3 regions of the Rhizobium oryzihabitans genome follow, and region 2 is predicted to be linked to each of the others. Evidence: predicted binding sites of a transcription regulator. Region 2 holds the regulator's gene; each other region holds the start of a gene.
The links. The regulator PhoB, encoded in region 2, activates phosphate uptake and scavenging genes when phosphate is short. The targets are predictions, from matches to a motif close to TGTCATNNANCTGTCAT.

Region 1 (3,276 bases), on a different replicon from region 2:
CTGGCAGGAGATGACCACCCAGAACGGCACATAGAAGCTGTCGCCCAGATGCCCCTGGCTGAACAGCAGCACGGCGATGATGCCCATGGTCTTCTGCGCATCGTTGCCGCCGTGGCCGAGAGAGTAGAGCGAGGCGGAGATGAACTGCATGACGCGGAACGTGCGATCCACCGCAAAGGGCGTCTGGCGTACGAACAGCCAGGACACGGCGAGAACCAGCAAGAGGGCCAGGAAGAAGCCGATGGCGGGCGACATGAAGATCGCGCCCACGGTTTTCAGCAGACCCGACCAGACGATGGAATTGAAACCGACCTTGGCAAATCCCGCGCCGACGAGACCGCCGATCAGCGCATGCGACGAGCTGGAGGGAATTCCGAAAATCCAGGTGACGATGTTCCAGACGATGGCGCCCATCAGCGCCGCGAAGATGACCTGCGGCGAAACGATGCCGGGATCGATGATGCCGGTGCCGAGCGTTTCGGCCACATGCAGGCCGAAGAACAGGAAGGCGATGAAATTGAAGAAGGCCGCCCATGCCACCGCATATTGCGGGCGCAGCACGCGGGTGGAGACGATGGTGGCGATGGAATTTGCGGCGTCGTGGAGACCGTTCAGAAAATCGAAGAACAGCGCGATGGCGATGAGGCCGACAAGCAGCGGCAGTGCAAGCGCGACTTCCATCAGACGTTCTCGATAACGATGCCGCTGATCTCGTTGGCCACATCCTCGAAGCGGTCAACGACCTTTTCGAGTTCGCCGTAGATCTCGCTGCCGATCATATAGGCCATGGCATCGCCGGCCGCGCCATGGCGCCGGAAGAGGTCTTTGAGACCCTGATCGTGAAGTTCGTCGGAGCGGCCTTCGACACGGGTCACCTCTTCGGCAATCGCCGACAGGCGCTGGGCATTGGTGCCGACCTTTTCCAGAAGCGGAAGGGCTTCGGCAATCAGGTTTGCCGCGCGCACGATTTCATGGCCCATCTCGCGCATCAGCGGGTCGAACTGCGTTTGTTCGAAAAGGCGGATGGTCTTGACGGTCTTGTGCATCATGTCGATGGCGTCATCCATCGACTGGATCAGGTCCTTGATATCGCCACGATCAAAGGGCGTTATGAAGCTGCGGCGCACCGCAAGCAGCACATCGCGGGTAATATCATCCGCCTGGTCTTCGAGGGCGACGATGAGGTCGCAGTTTTTCTCGACGTCGACGCCGCTCAAAAGGTGGTCCAGAGCTGCTGCCGCTTTGACGACGGTTTCCGAATGTTTGCTAAACAGGTCGAAGAAACGGTCCTCGCGCGGCATCAGCTTGCGAAAAATGCTCATCATGCGAATTGGCCCTCAATGGCGCTTTATTAGTTGTGGGGGGTGATTGTCATAAAACTGTCATAAATGCACGCAGGGCATTGATGCAACCCGGAAAATCAGCACTATCAACGGATATGAAATCCACGAAGAAAAGCCGGAAAGCCCGTCCGGCGCGTCCCCTGACATTGCTCCAGCAGCTCGCTGCGGTTCCCGAAAAGCTCTTCACCGGCGCTTTCCGGCAGCAATATGCCGCCCTGTGCTTCCGTTATGCCGGCAGCGGCGAAGAGATCGAAATCCTCGTTGTCACCTCCCGCGTCACGGCGCGCTGGATCATTCCGCGCGGCTGGCCGATGAAACGCAAGAAGCCGCACCAGGCCGCCGCAATCGAGGCATGGGAGGAGGCGGGCGTGCGCGGCCGGGTCAAAAAAGAGGCGGTCGGCCGCTACACCTATCTCAAGATGCTCGACAATGGTGATGTCGTTCCCTGCGTCGTCGATGTCTTCCAGATCGAGGTGACCGGGGAGGAAGCGAGTTTCAAGGAGCGCGGCGAACGCCTCGTCGAATGGGTTCGCCCGGACGAGGCGGCAAGACGCGTCCGGGAAATCGAGCTGAAGTCGCTCCTGGTCGATTTTCGCCCGAAGGGCAAAAAGAAGCGCCAGGCAGAGGACAGGCCCTGACCGCAAATCCCGTGGTCAAGTCTGCGACGGTGATGCCGGATGGTCTGCCAATCCGGTTTCGCCCGTCTCATCCGGCGCTTTCGGCAGCAGGCGGGCGAAACGCCGGGTGATGCTGTCGATATAGGACAGGATCACCGGCACGACGATCAGGGTGAGCAGGGTGGAGCTGATGAGGCCGCCGACCACCGCATGCGCCATCGGTGCGCGCTGTGCGCCGCCACCGCCAATGGCGAGCCCAAGCGGGATCATGCCGGCGATCATTGCAAGCGTCGTCATGACGATCGGACGGAAGCGGATGACGCCGGCGCTTGCCAGCGCCTCGTTCAACGACAGCCCCCGTTTTCTTTCGCGATTGGCAAAATCGACCAGCAATATGCCGTTCTTGGTAACTAGGCCCATCAACATGATGAAACCGATCAGTGAGAACATGTTGATCGTGCTGCCGGCCACCATCAATCCGAGGATGACGCCGATGAGCGACAGCGGTAGCGACGCCATGATGGCGAGTGGTTGCAGGAAGCTGCCGAATTGCGAGGCGAGCACGATGTAGATGAAGATGACCGCCATGACGAGCGCCTTGACCATGTGCCCAACCGTTTCCTGCATGGTTTCGGCTTCGCCTCCGAAGCGGATGCGGTAACCGTCAGGCAGATCGCGGGAGGCGGTCAGGCTCTGCAACGCATTTGTCACGTCCCCAAGCGTGCGGCCGCTGACATTGGCCGAAACAAGCACTTCGCGGCGGTTCTCGATGCGGCGGATTTCGGCGGGCGCCGGCACGGTGGCGATATCGGCGACCTGATCGAGACGCACCATGAGGGGCGCGCCGTTCGCTGCCGTGCGGCTGGTCGCGATCATCAGTTCACCCAGCGCCGTCGTATCGGAACGCCGCTCACCGGGCAGGCGCACGACGATGTCGTAGCTCGTGCCGTCCGTATCCGTCCATTTCGAGACGTCCTCGCCCCCGACGAGAGGAGAGAGTGCGGCGGCAAGATCGGATCTGGCAATGCCGAGATCGCTGGCCGCATCGCGTTTGAGGCGGATGGACAGGATCGAGGTCACGTTCTTGGCGCTGGACGTGACATCCACAAGACCGGGGATTTTTTTCATGTCCTGCACGAGACCGGCGGCGATTTTTTCGAGGATCGCCCGGTCGTCGCCGAGGATGCTGAGCTGCACCGGACTTTCGCCACCGCCTAGGCCGTTCTGCTGGATTGCGACGTCGATGCCGGGTATGGCCGACAGGCGCTTTCGGACGGGATCGGCGAGCGTCACCGGGGTTCGCGTGCGCGCCGAAA
Region 2 (3,276 bases):
GAAACCTTCGAGATATTTCTGCTGGCCGCCGGCGGCGATCGTCGCAAGCGTACGGCCATGGAAGGCGCCTTCGAAGGTGACGATACGGAACTTTTCCGGATGGCCTTTCGAATAGTGATAACGGCGCGCGGTCTTGATTGCACATTCCAGTGCTTCCGCGCCGGAATTGGTGAAGAACACCTTGTCTGCGAAAGTCGCTTCCGTCAGGCGCCTGGCGAGTTTTTCCTGTCCCGGCACTTCGTAGAGGTTCGAGACGTGCCAGACCTTCTCGGCCTGCGTCTTGATCGCATCCACAAGGTGCGGATGGGCATGGCCCAGCGAGTTGACGGCGACACCGGCCGCAAAATCGAGATATCGTTCGCCGCTTTCCGTGAACAGCCAGACGCCCTCACCGCGCTCAAAGCGCAGGGGGCTCTGGAAAACGTATCAAACAATGGCGCGGCGGCTTCGGCCATGGCTGTATCACTCCTTGCGCAGATGCGCTGTCAACGGTTGTCAATAGGCTTCAAGGGTTATCCCTCGCCTGAAAATCAAAAATGCCGCCTCGCGGCGGCAGGGGCACTATTGTCACTTCGTTTGCCGATGTCAACAAAAGTCCGCGTTTCCCGGGCTTCTCAAGCCCTAGTAGGTGGCGGCCGGTGAGCCCCAAGGTGTTGCCTTTCAGACTCAACTCGCCAGCAAGTTGGGGAAAACCGGAAAATCGATTCCAGATGATTCCCCGACTCTTGCCACGGACTCTGCGTGGCACTAGGTTAATCGCTAATTACTAGACTGCATTGCGGCGGAACTAGTCACCAAAAATCCGGCGGAAACCACGCTTGCGGCACGCCCGCGAGACGGAGAGGGATTCTGCCGAAAATACACGCGACAAGCGGAGAAGCGGCATGAACTGGACAGACGAGCGAGTCGAAAAACTCAAGAAATTGTGGTCCGAAGGGCTTAGCGCCAGCCAGATAGCAGCGCAGCTGGGCGGTGTCAGCCGCAATGCCGTAATCGGCAAGGTCCATCGTCTCAACCTGCCGGGGCGCGTCAAGGCTGGCGGTCCGGTCACTTCGGCACGTTCCGCGCCCAAGCGCACCGCTGCACCTGCTCCGCGCACGACGACTTTCGCAGGCCGCGCCAACGCAGCCCCGGCGCGGGTTCTCACCCGTTCGAACGCGGCAACGGCGCTGCACGAGGAGATCGACATCGAGACCGCACAGGTTCTCGATTACGTTCCTTCCAAAAACGTTGTCACGCCGATTTCCCGTCGCCTGACGCTGACGGAACTGACCGAGCGCACCTGCAAGTGGCCGGTTGGCGATCCGCTGAAGGACGACTTCCATTTCTGCGGTTGTGAAGCGCTGGAATCTTCGCCCTATTGCAAGTTCCATGCGAAACTCGCCTACCAGCCGGTGAGCGAGCGCCGCAAGGCTTGAGTGTTGCGGCACGCATTTCAACACTCAAAATTACGGGCCTTCGGGCCCGTTTTTTTTATGACGAAAAACAGGCCGGCTCCGCGGTCAGCTTGATGACAGCGCGCCGAACCCTTGCCACTCCCTCGCGATTGGGCGTCACCCTTCGATCCTGGTTTCAACTGGCTGCCGATCCTCCGTGAAAACGGAGAATGGCATTGAGTTTTGTGGATGTTGATATAGAAAAAGCCCGAAACCGTTTCCGATTTCGGGCCTGCTTTTTTGCGGCACCATGTTGCCAGCGAAACTATCGGCTCCGCTTCGCTCAGGCTTCCATCGAATATCCGGCGCCACGCACAGTGCGGATAACATCCTGCATGTGCGAAAAATTCAGAGCCTTGCGCAGACGGCCGACATGCACATCGACAGTGCGCTCATCGACATAGATATCGTGACCCCAGACGCCATCCAGCAATTGCGAGCGGGAAAACACCCGGCCCGGCGATGTCATCAGGAACTCCAGCAAGCGGAATTCCGTCGGGCCGAGGCGAACTTCGCGGCTTTTGCGGTGAACGCGATGGGTTTCGCGATCGAGTTCGATATCGCCGCATTTCAGCACCGATGACAGAACCTCGGGCCGGGCCCGGCGCAGCATGGCCTTGACGCGGGCCATGAGTTCCGGCGTCGAAAACGGCTTGACGACATAATCATCGGCACCGGTGGCAAGACCGCGAACCCGCTCGCTTTCCTCTCCGCGCGCCGTCAGCATGATGATGGGCAGGCGTTCGGTTTCCGGCCGCATTCTCAATCGCCTGCAGAGTTCGATACCGGACACGCCGGGCAGCATCCAATCCAGGATGAGAAGATCCGGAATACGCTCCTGCAGCCTGATTTCCGCCTCGTCGCCACGGGGTATCGTGTCGACGTCGTATCCCTCAGCCTCGAGATTGTAACGAAGCAGGACGCTCAGCGCTTCCTCGTCTTCCACAACTGCAATCTTGGGCACCATATATTGAACTCCGCAAGCTTCTGCTTGTCTGTTACTCGGTCACCGAACCGAGGGTGTTGGAACTGTCGTCCTTCGGACGCTCGCCCTCCGGCTGGCTGCCGGTGGTCATGTAATAGATCGTCTCGGCAATATTCGTGGCATGGTCGCCGATGCGCTCGATGTTCTTGGCGCAGAACAGAAGATGCGTGCAGGTGGTGATGTTGCGCGGATCTTCCATCATGTAGGTCAGAAGCTCCCGGAAGAGCGACGTGTACATGGCGTCGATTTCCTCGTCGCGCTCGCGAATGGCATTGGCCTTCTCGGCGGAACGGGTGGAATAGACGTCGAGGACTTCCTTGAGCTGCACCAGCGCCAGCTCCGACAGATGTTCGATGCCGCGCGCGAGCTTGCGCGGCACGCCGGTTCCGGCAACCGCAATGACGCGCTTTGCGGTGTTCTTGCCCAGATCGCCGACGCGCTCGAGATCGGCGGCGATGCGCAGGGTGCCGATGATCTCGCGAAGGTCGGCCGCCACAGGCTGGCGTCTGGCGATGGTGACGATGGCCTTGTCGCCGATTTCGCGTTCGGCATGGTCGAGAATTGTATCGTCGGAAATGACCTTCTGCGCGAGTGCGGCATCGGAATTGACGAGCGCACGCACGGCGTCGCCGCACATCTGCTCGGCAAGACCGCCCATTTCGGCGATGCGGCGCGTCAGAAACTTCAATTCGTCGTCATAGGCGGACAGGATATGCGAATGGGTCGTTGTCTGTGTCACGGTCTAGTCCTCCGGCTTGGCCTGCATGCGCGTACCCGGAAGCGGGCACGGCAGAGGCACCAGTCTTGTTCGGTTTCGAGAAAGCGCCGGCCGGGGATCAGCCGAAGCGGCCCATG
Region 3 (3,276 bases), 880 kb from region 2:
TACTGACAGGCTTTCATCAAACTCGACGTCATCCTCGGGCTTGACCCGAGGATCCACACCCAGCCGCAGTCAATGGATCCTCGGGTCAAGCCCGCGGATGACAGCTAGCTAGGCGGAGGCTTCATGAGCAGTTTGCCCTCCCGGCGCATTCCCGCCGGGAGGGGGAGCATCCTCAGAGAACCAGGCGGAACTTTGCGAAACCTTCCGCGCCGTCGCCTGCATCCTCTATTTTCGCGCCCTTGATATCCGCCGCATAGTGGCGACCCTTCGGGCCGGTCTCGAAGATCGCGCTGGTATTGGCGACAGGGGCGAATGACCAGTTGGCATCCGCCGATGGGTTGATGGTGCCCTGATCGATGATATAGCGCACAATCACGTCGCGGTTGGTGTCGGGTGCCACGAAGATCACCTTGTCGGCTGCGATATCGGGGAATTTGCCACCGCCGCCGGCGCGGTAATTATTGGTCGCCACCACGAATTTCTGCTCGGGATCGATCGGCTTGCCTTCAAATTGCAGGTTGACGATGCGGTTGCTGTCGGGATTGACCGCCTTGCCGTCCTTGTCGAACTTCGCCGGCTTGGAAATATCGATCTGGTAGGTGACACCGTCGATGACGTCGAAATTATAGGACGGAAAATCCGCGTTCAAGAGCGGTGCGTCTTTCGCGCCGGCCTCGACCGTGTTGAACATGCCGGCAGACATTTCCAGCCAGTTCTTCACCTGCGCGCCGTTGATCAGCACCGCCTGCACCGTGTTGGGGTAGAGGTAAAGATCGGCGACGTTCTTGATGGCGATGTCACCGGCGGGGACATCGGTATAATAATCCGCGCCACCGCGACCGCCCGACTTGAAGGGTGCGGCTGCCGAAAGCACCGGCAGGTCCTTATATTGCCCTTCCTTCAGCATGTCCTTGATATACCAGGTCTGGGCGTTGGAGACGATCTGGACGGAAGGATCGTCGGCCACCAGTGCGAAATAGGAATAGAGCGGGGCAGAGGTCTTGCCGACCGGCCGGCGCACATAGGCGAGCGCCGCTTCGTGATCGGCCTTGGCGGCGGCGATGACTTCCGGCTTGTCCGTGAAGTCTGCAACGATCTTGCGGTTTTCGTCGCGGTGATAAATCGGACGGGCTTCAGAGGTGAAGTCGACAATCTTCCAGCTCTTGCCGTCCTTTTCGAGCAGCAGGTCGATGAGGCCCATATGCGACCCCCAGAAACCGGCCATCACGGCAGGCTTGCCCAGAAGCGTACCCTTCACCGCATCCACACCCTCGATGCCGTCCCAGGTCTTCGGACCGGGGAAGACGAGATGCTGGTGGCCGGTGAAAATGGCGTCGATGCCCTCGACACCCGCCAGATAAAGCGAGGCGTTCTCCATGCGATCGGTCTGGCCCTTGCCGTCGATGCCGGAATGGGACAGCGCGATGACGATATCGGCGCCTTCTTCCTTCATGACCGGCACCCAGGCTTTCGCCGCCTCGACGATATCGCGCGTCTGCGCCTTGCCCTCGAGGTTCTTGGAATCCCACATCATGATCTGCGGCGGCACGAAGCCGATGATGCCGACCTTGACCGGGCTGGTGACGCCCGCGCCGTCGCGGATCTGTTTTTCGAGGATGACGTAAGGCTTGAAGAACAGCTCGTCCTGCTTGGGATCAGATGCCAGCTGACCCTTGGTGAGGTTGGCACAGACATAGGGAAAACCGGCACCCGCCAGCGTATTGGCCATATAGTCGAGGCCATAATTGAATTCGTGATTGCCAAGCGTGCCGCAATCATAGCCGAGAACATTCATGGCATTGATCACGGGGTGCTTGTCGCCGGCCTTCATGCCCCGCTCATAGGCGATGTAGTCGCCGAGCGGATTGCCCTGCAGGAAGTCGCCATTATCCACCAGCATCGAGTTTCCGGCTTCGGCGCGGATCGTGCCGATGATCGAGGCCGTGCGGGAAAGCCCCATCGTGTCGTTCGGCTTGTCGGCGTAATAATCATAGGGAAAGACGTGAACGTGAATGTCCGTCGTTTCCATGATGCGCAGATGCGCCTGATTGGCCGCAGCACGCGCGGCAAAAGGGTGCAGCATCACCAGCGCCGAGGAGGCCGCAATGCCGCCGAGAAGCGAACGGCGGGTGATGGGGTGGAGAGCGAGAAGCGACGACATGGGAACTCCTTCGGATGAAGCTTGCTCTGTCATGGAAAACGACAAGGTAGAAGCAATCGCCGAGGAGTCCATCATCAAAATGACAGGGCGGTGACGGACGGAGCCTTTTTCAACCGTTTGATAAATTTTTTGTCACGGGAGCGCCACGCGCGTCATCGCATGGGAATGCGCTTTGCTTGGTCAGCGCATTCCGATTTCGGAAACCGATGTCTTCAGCGGGCGAGCGTCGGCTTCACTTCTTCATGGAAAAAGCGGAAATAGGAGGAAAGCTGCGCCAGCGTGTTGCTGGAAAGCCTTAGTTGCAGGCCGAGGCGGTTCTGGTGCTGCCATTGCACTTCACCTTCGATGAAACCAAGGTCCTCGCTCTGCACCTTGACCCGGCTGCCCTTGGCGGCAGCGAAAGGTCCGTCCAGTTCGAGCGCCATTCCGGTGGCCGACAGGTCCAGTACGCGGCCCCGGGTCGACTGGCTGAAATAATGCACGGTCGCGAAAATCCTGGTCTTGCTGCGCGGTGCGCTGCGGGTCGCCATATTAAGGTTGTTTGCCATTTTGCTACTCAAATCAATTGTTTTCGATACCATGCATCATGGCGCTGAAAGTTTGAAAGCCGTTTAGCTCTGCTGTTAAAATTGTAAGTAATCGTGCGATTATGCTCTATCAATACGGCACTGGTAGCAATTATTGCGGGCAGAACGCACGTGTACATAGGCGACGTCGCCGCGCTCCAGAAGATGTTCGGCGCGTGCCAAGATCTCACTGGTCGCGGTCACCGCGCCGGTGCCGTAGACGATGCGGTTGTCAGCGCCATATCCGCGAACGATATAGTCCGGGCTGTTAAGCATCGGGGGAACGGCATCCGTTTGCGGATAGCGCTCACAGGCCTCCGCGTGAAGAAAGACCGGGCCCGTTTCGGCATAGGGCTGGAGCGAGGGGAAGGGCCGGTAGGCGAGGATCAGCATTCCTTCGCCTTCGTTAATCTGGGCAAGGCAATGGCGGCAGGGCATGCCGCCGGGGGAAACGGCTTTTTCCGGCGGGTTGCCATAGGCGTCGCCAGCTCCTGCACGAAAGGCTTCAGCTTCCTTAGCCGGCATTGCTGTAAAAACGAGATCGGTCAT

Region 1: G3A56_RS24990 (DUF47 domain-containing protein) is a predicted target of PhoB. The motif match lies at 1,370-1,386, and genes of this name have one in related genera.
Region 3: G3A56_RS04820 (bifunctional 2',3'-cyclic-nucleotide 2'-phosphodiesterase/3'-nucleotidase) is a predicted target of PhoB. The motif match lies at 2,241-2,257, and genes of this name have one in related genera.

The regions. Positions count from the first base shown of each region.
Region 1 is NZ_CP048635.1:1,830,837-1,834,112, forward strand. Features, by position in the region: gene G3A56_RS24985 (inorganic phosphate transporter) at 1-681, opposite strand, end outside; gene G3A56_RS24990 (DUF47 domain-containing protein) at 681-1,325, opposite strand; gene G3A56_RS24995 (NUDIX hydrolase) at 1,439-1,981, shown strand; gene G3A56_RS25000 (efflux RND transporter permease subunit) at 1,997-3,276, opposite strand, start outside.
Region 2 is NZ_CP048632.1:1,764,487-1,767,762, forward strand. Features, by position in the region: partial or broken gene G3A56_RS09345 (acetylornithine transaminase) at 1-455, opposite strand, end outside; gene G3A56_RS09350 (GcrA family cell cycle regulator) at 885-1,418, shown strand; gene phoB (phosphate regulon transcriptional regulator PhoB) at 1,720-2,403, opposite strand; gene phoU (phosphate signaling complex protein PhoU) at 2,435-3,160, opposite strand; gene pstB (phosphate ABC transporter ATP-binding protein PstB) at 3,258-3,276, opposite strand, start outside.
Region 3 is NZ_CP048632.1:884,261-887,536, reverse strand. Features, by position in the region: gene G3A56_RS04820 (bifunctional 2',3'-cyclic-nucleotide 2'-phosphodiesterase/3'-nucleotidase) at 173-2,161, opposite strand; gene G3A56_RS04815 (PilZ domain-containing protein) at 2,374-2,709, opposite strand; gene G3A56_RS04810 (DUF1203 domain-containing protein) at 2,809-3,276, opposite strand.